3 regions of the Stenotrophomonas sp. YJH_SMC_64 genome follow, and region 2 is predicted to be linked to each of the others. Evidence: predicted binding sites of a transcription regulator. Region 2 holds the regulator's gene; each other region holds the start of a gene.
What was found. The regulator FliA, encoded in region 2, starts transcription of late flagellar genes. The targets are predictions, from matches to a motif close to TAAAGTTTNNCNNNCNNNGGCCGATAA.

Region 1: a site for FliA is predicted at 1,052-1,078, ahead of AC5P9L_RS03810 (methyl-accepting chemotaxis protein). Genes of this name have one in related genera too.
Region 3: a site for FliA is predicted at 1,072-1,098, ahead of AC5P9L_RS03075 (GGDEF domain-containing protein). Genes of this name have one in related genera too.

Annotation. Positions count from the first base shown of each region.
Region 1 covers NZ_JCAFUN010000003.1:115,983-118,245, reverse strand. Annotated here, with positions in the region: gene AC5P9L_RS03810 (methyl-accepting chemotaxis protein) at 1-1,023, opposite strand, end outside; gene AC5P9L_RS03805 (arylamine N-acetyltransferase family protein) at 1,227-2,066, shown strand; gene AC5P9L_RS03800 (VOC family protein) at 2,132-2,263, opposite strand, start outside.
Region 2 covers NZ_JCAFUN010000021.1:11,348-13,610, forward strand. Annotated here, with positions in the region: gene AC5P9L_RS19630 (protein phosphatase CheZ) at 1-203, opposite strand, end outside; gene cheY (chemotaxis response regulator CheY) at 203-595, opposite strand; gene AC5P9L_RS19640 (RNA polymerase sigma factor FliA) at 653-1,396, opposite strand; gene AC5P9L_RS19645 (MinD/ParA family ATP-binding protein) at 1,393-2,263, opposite strand, start outside.
Region 3 covers NZ_JCAFUN010000002.1:302,390-304,652, forward strand. Annotated here, with positions in the region: gene AC5P9L_RS03070 (TonB-dependent siderophore receptor) at 1-843, opposite strand, end outside; gene AC5P9L_RS03075 (GGDEF domain-containing protein) at 1,131-2,263, shown strand, end outside.

The DNA of each region.
Region 1 (2,263 bases), on a different contig from region 2:
GGCGAAACGCAGGGTGTCCTGGATCGGCTGGCGCACCGCACGCAGCACCAGCACCAGGCTGGTGATCAGCACGCCGGCCACCAGCAGCAGGGTCAGTGCGAACACCACGCTCATGGTGCGCGCGCCGGCCTGCTGGCGTGCCTGCGCCCTGCCCAGCGCCGCCACCTGTGCCTGCTGGAATGCGGCCAACGCCGGCGCTACGCCCGTGGCGGTATCCAGCAGCGACTGCGCTTCCACATCCAGGCCGACGCGGGCAGCGGTATACCCCAGCAGTGCGGCCTGATACGCCTCCATCCCGGTGCGCAGGGTGTCCTGCACATCCGCAGGCAGGCCCGCCAGCGCGAGGTCGAACGGCAGCTTCTCCTCGCTGGCGCGGTCGGCGTGGGTGGAATCACCGTCGAGCAGCAGCAGTGCCTCCTGCCTTCGCATCTTCTGCAGGGACAGCGCCAGCGCGGGCCGCTGCTGCACATCCACCTGCGCCTGCAGGGTGTCGGCGGCCTGCTGCAGCTGCGCAGCGAGGCCGGCATCACCACGGCCCATCTCGTCGACCCGTTCGAACAGGGCGGCCACACCCTGCGAGAACGCGTCGGCGGCTTCGGTCAGCGCCTGCAGGGCCTTGCGCCGGCCCGCATCCATCGGCATCGCGCGCAGCGCCTGCAGATCGGTCTGCAACGCCTTCTGCGTGGCCAACAGCTGCGCGCGGTCGGCATCATCGAAACTGCGTGCATACTGGGTCTGCAGGCGACGCGCTTCGGCCACCCGCGTGGACAGGCTGGCAGCCAGATCGCTGCCGCGCTGGTAGCTGGCCTGGCTGCGCGCAGCCAGTGCGTTGGCATGGCCAGTCCAGGCGTAGACAGCAGCGATCGCCACCAGGCCCAGGCCGCAGATCCACAGTGTGGCCTTGAGCTTGTTGGCCACGCTGAGCCGATGTGGCTGCAGCCAGCGCAGCAGCCCGGGGGACGCCGAGTGCAACGCAGCAAGGCGCGTGCGCAGGGACCGGAGGTGGGGGACAACGGCCGACATGACAGACTCCAGGCGGAAAGACGCACCTGTATCGGCCTGACTCAGGACAACTTTAGCGCTTTCTTCGTCTGCGTCCCCCCATCGCTGGTGGACGCGGCCTTTGTACCGGGTGCAGGCGACGGAGGCATGACACGGCCGCCGCGCTTGACCTCAACCCCGGTTGGGGGAGCACAGTGGACATCCCTCCCCCGCCCGGTGTCTCCATGACGACGCTCGATGTCCCCCGCTACCTGCAGCGCCTGCAGCTGGATGCACCGCCACCGCGGACCCTGGCCGGCCTGACCCTGCTGCAGCAGCGCCACAACGCACTGCTGCCCTTCGAGACCCTCAGCTGCCTGCTGCGCGATGCGGTGCCGATCGACCTGGACAGCGTGCAGCGCAAGCTGCTCGACGAGCGCCGCGGTGGTTACTGCTTCGAACTCAATGGCGGGTTGCTGGCGCTGCTGCAGGCATTGGGCTTCGATGCGCAGCCATTGAGCGCGCGGGTACTGCTGGCCGCCCAGGACGGCGAACTGACCGCGCGTACCCACCTGCTGCTGCGCGTGAACGTAGACAGCGGCGACTGGCTGGTGGATGCCGGTTTCGGCAGCCTGACCCCGACCGTGCCGCTGCGCCTGCATGATCCGCAGCCGCAGGCCACGCCGCACGAACGCTATCTGCTGCAGCGCCTGCCCGACGAGGGTGATTTCGTGCTGTCGGCCGAGTCCAACGATGGTTGGCGGGCGATGTATCGGTTCGACCTGCAGGCGCCGGCACCGATCGACAACGTGGTGGGCAACTGGTACGTGTGCACCCATCCCGATTCCAGTTTCCCCGGGCAGCTGCGCGCGTCGCTGACCGGGCCGGACTGGCGCCGCACCATCGGCAGCGGCAACTACACCGAGTATCGCCCCGGGCAGGCACCGGACAAGCGCCCGCTGCATGATGTGGGTGATGTGCGTGCCGTGCTGCAACAGCGCTTCGGCATGCAGCTACCGGACGACCCGCGACTGGACCCGGCCATCAATGACTGGCTGCAGCGCTCGCGCGCCGCGACCTTGTAGGGCCGAGCCCATGCTCGGCTGAGCTGGAGCGGCTGGGCCAACAGCAGCCGAGCGTGGTCTCGGCTCTACAGAGCAGCGCGCGCCTGCAGCGCAATGCGATTGCCTTCGCTGTCGCGGATCTCGGCCACGCGCCAGTCGCCCGCATCGGCGGGTCCGAAGCACAGCTCGGCGCCCGCTTGCAGTGCTCGCTCCAGGCT
Region 2 (2,263 bases):
TCGCTGGGCACGGTCGGCAGCTCACCCAGTGCCTGCCCCAGCTCGCGGGCCAGCCGCGAGAGGCCGCTCATCATCGGCTGCGTACGCAGCGCGACCAGTCCGTCGATGCGCTGCCGCCAGGCGGCCTCGTCACCGGACTCGAGTGCGTCCAGGGCTTCCTGCAGGCGCAGGGAGAGGGCGCTCTTGTCGACCGTGGTATCCATCAGGCGCTGGCCGCCAGGCGTTCGAAGATCTTGCCGAGCTTCTCTTCCAGCGTCTGCGCAGTGAACGGCTTGATGATGTAGCCGTTCACGCCGTTCTGGGCGGCTTCGATGATCTGTTCGCGCTTGGCTTCGGCGGTGACCATCAGCACTGGCAGTGTCTTCAGCTTGGCATCGGCACGGATCGCCTTCAGCAGCTCGATGCCGGTCATCACCGGCATGTTCCAGTCGGTGACCACGAAATCGAACGGCTGGCTCTGCAGCAGCGACAGCGCGGCATGCCCGTCCTCGGCTTCGGCGGTATTGGTGAAGCCCAGATCGCCCAGCAGGTTCTTGACGATCCGACGCATGGTCGAGAAGTCATCGACGATCAGGATGCGCATGTTCTTGTTCAAAGCAGAGTTCCTTTGTTGTTCATTCCGGGCGGCCGGGGGCAGCCGCCTCGGGCATGTTCATTCTTCCAGGCCGGCGTCCGCCGCCTCGAAAATCTTGAGCCGGCCACGCAGGCGCAGCACCGCCTGGCCGTGGATCTGGCAGACCCGCGACTCGCTCACGCCGAGCACCGCGCCGATCTCCTTCAGGTTCAGTTCCTGCTCGTAGTAGAGCGAGAGCACCAGCTGTTCGCGCTCGGGCAGGTGGCCGATGGCCTTGCCCAGCTCGCGGCCGAACTCACCACGCTCCAGCACCTGCTGCGGGGTCGGGCCGCCCTGGGCGACGGTGTCCAGCTCGCCCTGGTCCTCGATGCGCGACTCCAGGCTCAGCACCTGGCCACGTGCGGCGTCTTCCATCAACCGCAGGTATTCGGGCAGCGGCATCTCCATCGCGGCGGCCACTTCGGTGGCGCTGGCGGCGCGGCCGCTGCTCTGTTCCAGGCGGCGGATGGTGGCGGCGGCATCGCGTGCACGGCGGTGCACGGAGCGCGGCACCCAGTCGCCACGGCGGATCTCGTCGATCATCGAACCGCGGATGCGGATCGAGGCATAGGTCTCGAACGAGGCGCCCTGGTCGGCGTCGTAGCTGCGCGACGCTTCTATCAGGCCCATCATGCCGGCCTGGATCAGGTCGTCCACTTCAACGCTGGCCGGCAACCGCGCGGCCAGGTGGTGGGCGATGCGCCGCACCAGGTCCGAATGCTGGGCGATGACCTCGTTGGCCGCCGAGCGCTGGACTTCCCTGTACTGGGCTGCGCCTTTCATGCGGCCACCCCGCGCTGCTTGAGGATGCGCTCGAGGAAGAACTCGACGCCGCCACGCGGTTCGGTCGGCGCCTGCCAGCGTGCGGTGCGACGCGCGATCTCGGTGATCGCCAGCGCGGCCGGGCTGGACGGGTAGGCCTTCACCACCGGCTGCTGGCGCTGCACCGACAGGCGCAGCCAGTCGTCCTGCGGCACGCAGCCCAGGTAGTTCAGCGAGACATCGGCGAGGAACTTCTCGCAGACGCGGGTCAGCTTTTCGTACAGCACGCGGCCCTCGTTGGGGTCGCGCACCATGTTGGCCACTACCTGGATGCGGTCCACGCCGCGTTCGCGCGACAGCACCTTGATCAGCGCGTAGGCGTCGGTGATCGAGGCCGGCTCGTCACAGACCACCACCACGGTGTCCTGCGCGGCCTGGCAGAAGGTCAGCACGCCGTCGGTGATGCCTGCGGCGGTGTCCACCACCATGATGTCCAGTTCGCGTTCCAGCTCGGAGAACACGTTGACCAGGCCGACGTGCTCGGCCGGGGCCAGCTCGGCCATGTGCCGGCGGCCGGACGCGGCCGGCACCACCAGCACGCCGTTCGGGCCTTCGACGATGACGTCGTCCAGCGAGCAGCGGCCGGCGACCAGGTCGGCCAGCGTGAAGGTCGGGTTCAGCCCCAGGATCACGTCGATGTTGGCCAGGCCCAGGTCGGCGTCCAGCAGCAGCGTGCGCTTGCCCATCCCGGCCAGTGCCACCGCCAGGTTGGCGGACACATTCGTCTTGCCCACGCCGCCCTTGCCGCCAGTGACGGCAATGGTGCGCACAGGGCCGAGCGGCTCGCTGCGGGTGGCCGACAGCGGGAAGGTCTTGGTCAGCTTGGCG
Region 3 (2,263 bases), on a different contig from region 2:
GTAGATGTTGCCCTGGCGGCTGGTGCCGGCTTCGAACTCCACCACCTGGTTGGCGGTCACGTCCCAGCGCAGCAGCGCGTTGACATCGCGGTTCTTGACGCCCTCGCGGCCGGCCGGCGGCACCGCGTTGGGGTTGGTAGCGTACTGGCGGTTGAGCTCCAGCGAGTCCGCGTCGGTCTTGTTGAGATTGCCGTACAGGCGGAACGACAGGGTGTCGGTCATCGGCCCACTCAGCTGCAGGCCGACGCGTTCGCTGCCACCTTCGGCGCTGTGTTCGGGCACCAGCCCATACAGGTCCACCGCACCGGTCAGGTCGCCGGTCGGGCGCTTGGTGATGATGTTGACCACGCCGCCGGAGGCACCGGAGCCATAGCGTGCCGCCGCCGGGCCGCGCAGCACTTCGATGCGCTCGATCATTTCCGCCGGCACCCAGTTGGTGTCACCGCGGGTATTGCGCTCGCCGCTGCGCCCCATGCGCACGGCATCGCGTGCGCCGATGCGCTTGCCATCGACCAGGATCAGGGTGTTTTCCGGGCCCATGCCACGCAGGTCGATCTGGCGGTTGTTGCCGTACTGGCCCGAGGCGCTGTTGCCGGTCAGGTTGACGCCCGGCATGGTCCGCAACAGCTCGGCGATGTCGTTGGCTGGCGGGCGCCGGGCGATATCCTCGGCGGTGATGGTCGAGGTACCCAGTGCCTGGCGCGCGATCTGCGAGGCGGTGACGTGCACCGTGTCGATATCGGTGGCGTCGGTTTCGGCCTGGGCGGTCAAGGCGCTGCCCGCCAGCAGGGCGGCGACGGCAAGCGCCAGCGGGCGCGGTGAATGGACAACGGCAGGAGACATGATCAGGACCTTCTGGCAGGGCTGCGGGGCCTCTGGCAAAGGGCTTGAGGCAACGACGAGGGGGGAGGCGGAGCCGTCCTGCAGGCACCTGCAGCCCGCTCCGTGCGCGCATTCTCCCATCAATGCGAGTGATTCTCAAATGCGTTCACTCATTGCCGCAGCGGCGTCGATGTGCTTTGCGCACCGTGCAAGCCTGCACCGCGCGTAAACTGGCGGGCTACCCCGCCATCAACCGTATGCCGCCGCGGCCGATACCCGTGGTTTGCCGTACGCAGTCAGAGATCGACGTGGAACCACCCCAACTGGACGATGCCAGCCAGCCGCTGGCCGAGGCCTGGCAGCAATGCCTGCTACAGGCCGGCCCTGCCGCCACCGCGCTGCTCAAGGCCGCTGCCTCCGATGCCCCACCCGCGCTGGCCCAGCGCTTTTACGAAGTGCTGCTGCAGGACGGGCGCGCACGCCGCTTCCTGTCCCACGACCAGGTCAAGCAGCGCCTGCAGCCGGCCATGCAGCGCTGGCTGGTACAGCTGCTGACCACCGACACCGCTGGCATCGCCACCACGGTCGCCTCGCAGCGGGTGATCGGCGACGTACACGCACGGGTCGGCATCCCGGTCGACCTGGTGACGCGCGGTGCGCGCGTGCTCAAGCACGAGCTGTTCGTGCGCCTGCGCGACGACGCGCCCGACAGCGCGACCGCGTTCGCCGCCATCGCCTGCCTCAGCGCGATCATGGACATCGCCATGGAAGGCATGACCCTGGCCTACACCCATGCGCGCGAGCGCTCCACCCGTGCCGACGCCGCCTACCGGCTGTTCTCGCTGGTACAGAACGTCGGTACCGAACGCGAGCGCCAGCGCGCATTGCTGCTGGACTGGGAGAACGCCCTGCTCTACGCACTCGCCGGCCACGTGCAGGCCAGCGACAACGCCAGCCTGGCCACCTCGGAGTTCGGCCTGTGGTTCACCCACAAGGGCATCCCCAGCTTCGGCGAAAGCAGCGAAACGCAGCAGGTGGGCCAGTTGATGGCCCGCATTGACGGCCACCTGCAGCGCGCGAGTGGCGATGCTCCGGCGCAGCGACTGGCGGTGCTGCCGGCCATCCGCGAGGACCTGGCCGCCATCCGCACCCTGATGACGCTGCTGTTCGAGCGCATCGGCGAACTGGATGCCGGCAGCGACGCGCTGACCAACCTGCTCAACCGTCGCTTCCTGCCCACCGTGCTGCGCCGGGAAATCGAGCTGGCCACGCGCAACCGCACACCGTTCTCGCTGCTGCTGCTCGACCTGGATCATTTCAAGGCAATCAACGACGGCCATGGCCACGATGCCGGCGACCGTGCGTTGCAGCACGTGGCCGGCCTGCTCGGCCAGCTCACGCGTGGCAGCGACTACCTGTTCCGCTATGGCGGCGAAGAATT